DNA from 2 places in the Phaeacidiphilus oryzae TH49 genome. Region 1 is predicted to be linked to the other one. Evidence: riboswitches for the same ligand, from Rfam matches in the RefSeq annotation. Region 1 holds a riboswitch; the other holds the start of a gene.

Region 1 (4,323 bases):
CTGCCAGCGGGCCAGCTGGCGGCGCTCGGCCTCCAGTTGACGCTTCGCCAGGTCGGCGGCGGCGCGCTGCTGGGAGATCTGCTGGCGCTGGGCGACGAACTGGCGGGTCGGGTAGGCGAGGGCGGCGACGACCGCGCAGAGCACCAGCCCGAGGACGGCGGCGCGGCCGGTCATCCTGGGCCGGCGGGGGCGCCCGGAGCGGGCGACGTTGAAACGCAGCAAGTTCCCCTCCGGGTCGGTTGTCCGTTGGCCGCCAGCGTAGATGCTCGCGGACGACTTTTCCCCGACCCGCTGAGCGGCCCCGCCAAGTCGCGCAGCGACTTCAGGGGCGCGGGGAACTGCGCGGCCGGCCACTTACGGTCCACAGGTCGGCAACGGAGTCCGGGTTGCAACCGAGTGGCCGTTGCCGGGTGCGGCGCCGTAGTCAGCCGGGCGCGCAGTTCCCCGCGCCCCTTACTTGCCCCTTCGGGGCTGCGCTCGGGGCGAGGGCGTCAGCCCTTGAAGCGGGGGAAGGCGCCGCGGCCCGCGTACTCCGCGGCGTCGTCCAGGATCTCCTCGATCCGGAGGAGCTGGTTGTACTTCGCCACCCGCTCGGACCGGGCCGGCGCGCCGGTCTTGATCTGGCCGCAGTTGGTGGCAACGGCCAGGTCCGCGATGGTGGTGTCCTCGGTCTCGCCCGAGCGGTGCGACATCATGCAGCGGAAGCCGTTGCGCTGGGCCATCTCGACCGCGTCCAGCGTCTCGGTCAGCGAGCCGATCTGGTTCACCTTCACCAGCAGGGCGTTGGCCGCGCCGTCCTTGATGCCCCTGGCCAGGCGCTCCGGGTTGGTGACGAACAGGTCGTCGCCGACCAGCTGGACCTTGTCGCCGAGCTGCTCGGTGATGGTCTTCCAGCCGTCCCAGTCGTCCTCGAAGAGCGGGTCCTCGATGGAGACCAGCGGGTAGGCGTCGACCAGCTCGCCGTAGTACGCCGACATCTCGGCGGCGGTGCGCTCCTTGCCCTCGAAGGTGTACGTGCCGTCCTTGTAGAACTCGGAGGCGGCGACGTCCAGGGCGAGGGCGACGTCCTGGCCGGGGGTGTAGCCGGCCTTGCGGATGGCCTCCAGGATGAGGTCGAGGGCCTCGCGGTTGGAGTCCAGGTTGGGGGCGAAGCCGCCCTCGTCGCCCAGACCGGTGGCCAGGCCGCGCTCCTTCAGGACCGACTTGAGGGTGTGGTAGACCTCGACGCCCCAGCGGACGGCCTCGGAGAAGGACTCCGCGCCGATCGGGGCGATCATGAACTCCTGGATGTCCACGTTGGAGTCGGCGTGCGAGCCGCCGTTCAGGATGTTCATCATCGGGACCGGCAGCACATGGGCGTTCGGGCCGCCGACGTAGCGGAAGAGCGGGAGGTCGGAGGCCTCGGAGGCGGCGTGGGCCACGGCCAGCGAGACGCCGAGGATGGCGTTGGCGCCGAGCGAGGACTTGTCCGGGGTGGCGTCCAGGTCGAGCATCGCCTGGTCGATCAGCCGCTGCTCGGTCGCGTCGTAGCCGACCAGCTCCGGGCCGATCTGCTCGATGACGGCCAGCACGGCCTTCTCCACACCCTTGCCCCCGTAGCGCGACTTGTCGCCGTCACGGAGTTCGAGGGCCTCGAAGGCGCCGGTGGAGGCGCCGGACGGGACCGCGGCGCGGCCCGTGCTCCCGTCATCGAGGCCGACCTCGACCTCGACGGTGGGGTTGCCTCGCGAGTCGAGGATCTCGCGGGCTACGACGACGTCGATGGACGGCACGTTGTTCTCCTTCACGGGTACGGGGCCGTTACGACCTGAGCCTAACCGCAACGGCCGCCGCGGCCATCCGGGACATCGGACCCTATTCGGTCCGCGTTCGGTCCATCCTCGGTCCGTCCCGGGCCGCGGCGGCCGCCTACCCACGGGTAGGTCAGGGCCGGTGGACCCTCAGCCGACCTGGAGGCGCTGGCCCGGGTAGATCAGGTCCGGGTTCGAGCCGACCGTGGACCGGTTCTCCTGGTACAGGTGCCGCCAGCCGCCGGAGACGTGCGCCGCCGCGGCGATGCGGGACAGGGTGTCCCCGCTGCGCACGACGTAGTCACCGTGGCCGACGGTGTGCACGGCACTGCCGCCGCTCGCGCTGCTCGTGGTGGGTGTCGAGCCGCTCCTGGTGGCTGTGGAGCTGCTCGCCGGCTGCTCGACAGTCCGCGGGGCGGTGTGGCCCGCGACGCTGTCGGACGAGGCCGTGTGGGTGTGCGAGGCGCTGCTGTGACGGGTCGTGGTGCCGCCTGAACCGGTGCCGACCTGGGCCGGCGAGCCGCCGGCGGCGAGCCCGGCCTTCTGGCTGCAGACCGGCCAGGCGCCCGGCCCCTGCGCGGACAGCACCTTCTCGGCCACGGATATCTGCTGGCCCTTGCTGGCCCGGTCGGCAGTGGGGGCGTACTTGGTGCCCCCGTAGGCCGCCCAGGTGGACCGGGTGAACTGCAGTCCGCCGTAGAACCCGTTGCCGGTGTTGATGGACCAGTCGCCGCCGCTCTCGCACTGGGCGACACGGTCCCAGGTGGAGACGGTGGCGGCGTCGGCGGTGCTGGTGGCGGCGGTTCCGATCAGCGGGATGGCGATTCCGGCGCCGGCCACTCCGGCGGTGGCGACCAGCCGCCTGGTGTGGGAGCTGCGGGGTTTGCGATGACGGCCGGTGCCGCCGAAGACAGCGGTGGGATGCATCGGCTGCTTCCTCTCCGACGCCTGCGAGGTGAGCTGTCGGGTTCGGGCCGTGAGGTAGCCCGGCCGTCTCAGGTCCGCTGAGGCGGCTTCACCCCTAGCCGTGCGCCGGGCAGTTGCCGCGACTCCCTCGCGGCGGCGTGGTCGCTGCTGCCGGTGCTTCGGCGGTGTACGTGGGTCCCCCACTCCTGTCCGTTCGATCTGTCGACGACCCTCGCTCCGGTGGACAGGACTCGGCGTCCCGGGGCTCGGGGTTCGCAGACACGCGAACGTCGTGCAGGCTATGCAGATCGTACGAATGTCCTCAAGTCGCACAATCTCACACCCGAGGCGTACAACCTTTGGGCGGTTCTGAGCGTCGGTCAGTTCGCAAGTGGTGCTTCAGGAGTGGACGGGTGTGAACTCGACCGGGAGTTCGCGCAGGCCACGCATGATCAGCCCGCCGCGCCTGCGAAGCCCCGACGTCTCGGTAGCCAACGCCAGATCGGGTAGACGCGCCAGCAGGGTGGCCAGCGCCGTCCGGCCCTCCAGACGGGCGAGCGGGGCACCGATGCAGTAGTGGATGCCGTGCCCGAAGCCGAGATGCGGATTGTCCCGGCGGGCCAGATCGAGCGCGTCCGGTTCGGCGAAGCGGGCCGGGTCGCGGTCGGCGGCGGCGAGGACGACGAGCACCGGGTCGCCGAGGCCGATCCGCTCTCCACCGATCTCCACCGGCTCGGTGGCGAACCGCCAGGTGGCGAGCTCGACCGGGCCGTCGTAGCGGATGAACTCCTCGATCGCGGTGTCCCACAGGGACGGGTCGGCCCGCAACCGCTCGCGCTGCGCCGGGTTCTGAAAGAGGGCCAGCGCCCCGTTGCCGATCAGGTTGATGGTGGTCTCGAAGCCGGCGAAGAGCAGCACGAAGCACATCGCCGCGGCCTCGTTCTCGGTCAGATGCTCGCCGTGGTCGCTGGCCCTGATCAGGCCGGAGATCAGGTCGTCGCCGAGGTCCGCCCGCTTGCGGTGGATCAGCTCGGAGAGGTACGCCCGCATCCGCTTGACCGCGCGGCCGACGCCGCCGCGCGGGGCGCCGGGGTGGCGGATCATCATCGCCGCCCAGTCCCGGAACGCGTCCTGGTCCTCGGCCGGGACGCCGAGGAGGTCGCAGATGGCGTAGATGGGCAGCGGGAAGGCGAACTCGTGGATCAGCTCGGCGCTGCCGCGGGCGGCGAAGCCGTCGATCAGCCGATCCGTCAACTCCTGCACTCGGGGCGTGAATTCGGCCACCCGGCGGGGGGTGAAGGCCTTGGAGACCAGGCGGCGCAGGCGGGTGTGGTCCGGCGGGTCGATGTTCAGCAGGTGGGTCATCAGGTCGGCGCTGCGCTCGCCGGGGATGCCGATCCGGCCGCTGCGGTGGGCGCCCTCCTCGCCGTGGTGGGCCGGGTTCTTGCTCAGCCGGGGGTCGGCGAGCGCCGAGCGGGCGTCGGCGTAGCGGGTGACCAGCCAGGCCTCCACCCCGCTGGGGAGGGTGGTGCGGTGCACCGGGGAGTGCTCCCGCAGCCAGGCGTACGCCGGGTACGGGTCGGCGGCGAACTCCCAGTCGAAGAGGGCGGGGCCGTCGGAGAGGGCG
Region 2 (4,323 bases), 380 kb from region 1:
AGCCGCCGGCGCCGGAGGACCGGGCCGGGGTGCTGTACGAACTCGGCTGCGCGACCCTGCTGACCAACCCGCCGGTGACCGTCAACCACCTGCGGGCCGCCCTGGCCGCCACGCCGGGGCTGGACCAGGAACGCCGGGTGTACGCCACTCAGCGCTTGGCTCAGGCGCTGAGTCATACCAATCAATTGGGCGAGGCGGCCCGGGTGGTGGCCGAGGAGGCCGACCGCACCCCGCCGGGCCCGCAGCGGATGCGGCTGCTCGCCGCCCACGCCATGTGGCGGGTCTTCTCGGGCGACGAGGACGACGCGAGGGAACGTTCCCGCCGGCTGGCCGAGCTGGCCCGGGGGCGCACCGGGCGGGACGCCTGGGAGCGCGCGGTGATGGCCATGCGCGCCTGGGACCTCACCCTGCGCGGGGAGCACACCACCGAGGCGCTCGCCCACGCCGAACTCGGGCTCCAGGACGGCCGGCCCGCGCCGGGGATCGGCTGGAGCAACGATTTCTGGGGCTTCGAGATCCCCACCGTGCTGGGCTTCAGCTACATCTACAACGACCGGCTGGACATCGCCTCCGAGCTGTTCAACGGAGCCGCGGCGGAGTTCGAGCTGCTCGGCTGGTCCGGCGCCCATCTGGCCTTCGCCACCATGTCGCAGGGCCTGGTCGCGCGCCGCTGGGGCCACCTCAGGGCGGCCGAGCAGCTGCTGCGCGAGGCGCTGCGGAAGTCCGACCGGCTCGGGCGCGGCACGCCGCTGCAGTGGGACACCGTAGGCCTCCTGATCGACACCTGCTGGCCCGGGGCAAGACCAAGGCCGCGTTGGAGGTCGCCGAGGAGTACCAGTTCGGGCCGCCGTACCCGGCGTCCATGGTGCTGCCGGACGCGCCCACCCTGTACGGCCGCATGCTGCTGCTCCGCAACCGGCCCAAGGAGGCCGCCGAGGTCCTCCTCCAGGCGGGTGAGCGGCTGGACGCCCGCGGGCAGCACAACCCCGTCTGGGCGCCCTGGCCGGGCCACCTGGCGCGGGCCATCCGCAAGCAGCAGCCGGACCGGGCGCGGGCGCTGACCGCCCAACTGCTCAAGCGGGCTGAGCGGTTCGGCACCCGCTCGGCGGTCGGCGGCGCGCTGCGGCAGTGCGCGGAGATGGCCGACCGGACGGAGGACCAGCTGGTCCTGCTGGAGCAGGCGGTGGAGTCGCTGGGCCAGTCCCCGACGGGGTACGAGTACGCGCTGGCGCTGGTCGACCAGGGCGGTGCGCTGCGCCGGGCCGGGCGGCCCCAGGAGGCCGGCGAACCCCTGTACATGGGGCTGGAGCTGGCGATGGAGTGCGGGGCCGACGGGCTGGCCAGGCGGGCCAGGTCCGAGCTGGCGGCGGCCGGACTCGGGGCGTTCCGGCGGCGGCCGGTCAGCGCCGAGCCGCTCACCGAGCTGGAGCGCGAGGTGGCCGGGATGGCCTCCTCGGGGATGCCGGCGGCGCAGATCGCCGACCGGCTCGGGGTCGAGGTGCGGGACGCCGTGCAGCTGCTGGCGGCGGCCCACCGGAAGGTCGGCGCCGGGCCGAGCGGACTCTCCCGGGCGCTGGGGCGGCTGGCGGAGATCGCCGAGGAGGACGACGAGGTCGAGGAGGCGGAGGACTCGGACGGCAACAGCGGGCGCGGCGGTGTCTCGGGGCTCGGACGAGCGGCGGGGGACGGCCCCGGTGGCCGCGGCGGTCTCGGTGGTCTCGGCGCTGCCGGAGCGGGTGGCGGTGGCCTGGTGATACCGCAGCGGGAGGCGCCGGACGAGGACGCGGAGGCCTGGCAACGGAGTTCGGGCTGAGCGGACGGCCGGAGCGGCGGGGGCGGCCGGGCCGTGCGGGGCGGCCGAGGCCGTGCGAGCGGCGTTGCGGGCCGCCGGCCGGTTGCGGGGCTTGCGCGTTCGCGACGGGGCTTGGGCTGGATTGCGAGGGAGCGTCAGCTCCGGTGTCCGGCAAGGCAATCGCCCGTACCGGATGGCCGGAATCGCGGTGGCGGAACCGGCGCGGACGCTTCCGTGGTTGCTCTGAACCCCTGCGTACCGAACGGGACTGGCCGATAACGTTCGCACGTATGGCCGTTGCCGTGGCGGCGGTTTCTGTGGATCATGGTCCTCGCGTACGTCCTCGCCGTGGCGCTGCCCGGGCCTGGCGAGGCCGTGCGCGTTTTTGTGGGGGGCTGTCGGGGTGCTGTCGAAGCGCCGCCGAGGCGTCGGGCGGCCACGGTGAGTAGTCGGCCCGTGCTTCTGGGTGCGGTGGGCGCGCGGTCGCGCGAGCGGGGCGTGAAGGATTTCGCAGCCCGGGTTTGAGGCCGGGGGCCAGGAGTTCGTTGCTGGTCAGGGTGGGTGCGGCGAGTGACACCGGACCGGTTCTGGGGGCATCTGGGGTGGACGACGCGCCACATCCGGAACATCAGTCCCCTTGAACCGCTTGGAATCGGGGCGGCGAAGTATTACCTTCTGATAACGCAGCGCGGTCGCCAGGCCGTTCGACGAACGGCGCCGTGCCGCATCGCCTAATCGCCCGGGCGCAGTTGACGAACCGTCGACGGCGTCCGGAAGAGCCGGGGACCCACGTCCTTGGGGTGAATCCGCGGAAGCCGTGCCCGCGGGCACGGTGGAGGCGGTAGGAGACCTTCCCGCTCCGAACCCGTCAGCTAACCCGGTCGGCGAACGGAAGGAGAGGAGTACGCCGTCATGGCGTCGTACCGCGTGACCTGGGGTGCCGATTCGGCGACAGCCGGAACCGAGGTGCTTCCCGAGGGTCCCACGGGCTTTGACGAGCCGGGCGACGGGTCGGGCGACTGGTCGTCGACCCGGCCGATGCTGATGGTCCAGGACCCCGCGATGGCCGGCCCCGCAGGAGCGGCGCTGCCGACGCAGGCGCTGCCCGTGGTGGACCACGATCCCGCCCTCGACGCCCGCAACGCCCTCGACGGCATCGGAATCGGAACCGGGCCGGGCTTCGCGCCGGACTCCGCGCCGGGCGCCCAGGTGCCCGCGCAGGGGCGGCGGTGGGCCTCGCGGCCGGGATCGGCGGCCATGCTCGGACTGGCGGCGATGGCCGCGGTGGGCGGTGCGACCGCCTCCAGCGCGTACGCGGCGGAGCCCTCGGCGGCCGCCGGTGGCGGCCGGGCCGGCGTCGCGGCGGAGGACACCGCCTCCAACCCCCTTGCCCAGCAGGAGGATCGGCAGGATCCGGGGCTGGCGCTCGCCGCCCGGCTGAGCGGGCACGCGGAGGCCGCGAACCGCGGTGCGCAGGAGGCGCGGCTGCGGGCGGCCGAGGAGGCGAGGGCGCGGGCGGCCGCGTCCGCGGCGGCGGCCGACTCCGCATCCGGGACCGCGGTGGCGGCTGCGGCTGCGGCCGAGGCCGGGACGGAGGCCTCCGAGGTCGGAGAGCTGGTGGCGCCGGTCGAGAAGAGCGAGGGGCGGGCCGTCGCCACGCGCGCCGGCTACTGGTCGCACCTCAACCCGGGCAAGGACATCGCGGCGAAGTCGGGGACGGTCGTCCGGGCCATCGGCGACGGGGAGATCACCTCGGCGGCCTGGGCCGGTTCGCACGGGTACCGCGTGGTGCAGACGCTCCGGGACGGGACGCAGATCTGGTACTGCCACCTGGCCGCGGTCGCCGGGACCGGGTCGGTCAGTGCGGGGCAGCCGGTGGGGCGGGTCGGGGCGACCGGCGGGCTGGCGTCCTCACGCCTCCATCTCGAGGTGCGGACGGGCGGCGGGGAGCCGCAGGACGCGTCGGCGTGGCTGGCCCGGCACGGCCTGTCGATCTGACCGCTCTCGCCGGCTCGTTCTTCCTTCTCTTTCTCCGGGCGCGATCCCGTCTGCGGTGACCCGCGCCCCCACGATCCCGACGGCCCCGGTGGAAACCCCCCGACACCGGGGCCGTCGGTCTGTTTCCTGCCGCTGGGTCAGGCCCTGCGGTCGGCGATGAGCCAGGAGGCGGCGGCGGTGGCGGTGGAGACCGCGGCCACCGCGGGCCAGGGGCCGATCTTCTTGGCCAGGGGGTGGGAGACGGCGAGGGCGCCGACGGAGAGGCCGGCCAGTGCCGCCGCGCCCGCGTTGCCCGCGGCCTTGCGCCACTGCGGGGTCGCCGCGGCCAGCGCGGCGCCGAAGGCCAGCCCGCCGAGCTGGCGCTTCTTCGTGGTACGGGCCACGGTGTAGCCGCCGAGCAGGCCGCCTGCGGCGATCAGGGACGAGGGGATACGGGCCATGACGGTACCTCCAGTGCGAGTGATCCGCTGATGACCCTAACTCCGGCCCCCGAGCTCAGTTGGTCCGGGTGTTGTGCAGGTGGAGGCCGATAT

What was found. A riboswitch is a leader RNA that binds a small molecule or an ion and turns the genes downstream of it on or off. The one in region 1 is predicted to bind cyclic di-AMP.
Region 2: another riboswitch for cyclic di-AMP. It lies ahead of BS73_RS34795 (murein hydrolase activator EnvC family protein); the one in region 1 lies ahead of BS73_RS40720 (transglycosylase family protein).

Annotation. Positions count from the first base shown of each region.
Region 1 is NZ_JQMQ01000005.1:2,982,571-2,986,893, forward strand. It holds gene BS73_RS17035 (FtsB family cell division protein) at 1-222, opposite strand, end outside; gene eno (phosphopyruvate hydratase) at 492-1,772, opposite strand; gene BS73_RS40720 (transglycosylase family protein) at 1,941-2,717, opposite strand; cyclic di-AMP (ydaO/yuaA leader) riboswitch at 2,721-2,891, opposite strand; gene BS73_RS17050 (cytochrome P450 family protein) at 3,096-4,323, opposite strand, start outside.
Region 2 is NZ_JQMQ01000005.1:3,362,472-3,366,794, reverse strand. It holds partial or broken gene BS73_RS18695 (ATP-binding protein) at 1-1,354, shown strand, start outside; cyclic di-AMP (ydaO/yuaA leader) riboswitch at 2,541-2,694, shown strand; gene BS73_RS34795 (murein hydrolase activator EnvC family protein) at 2,705-3,790, shown strand; gene BS73_RS18685 (hypothetical protein) at 3,928-4,230, opposite strand; gene BS73_RS18680 (hypothetical protein) at 4,286-4,323, opposite strand, start outside.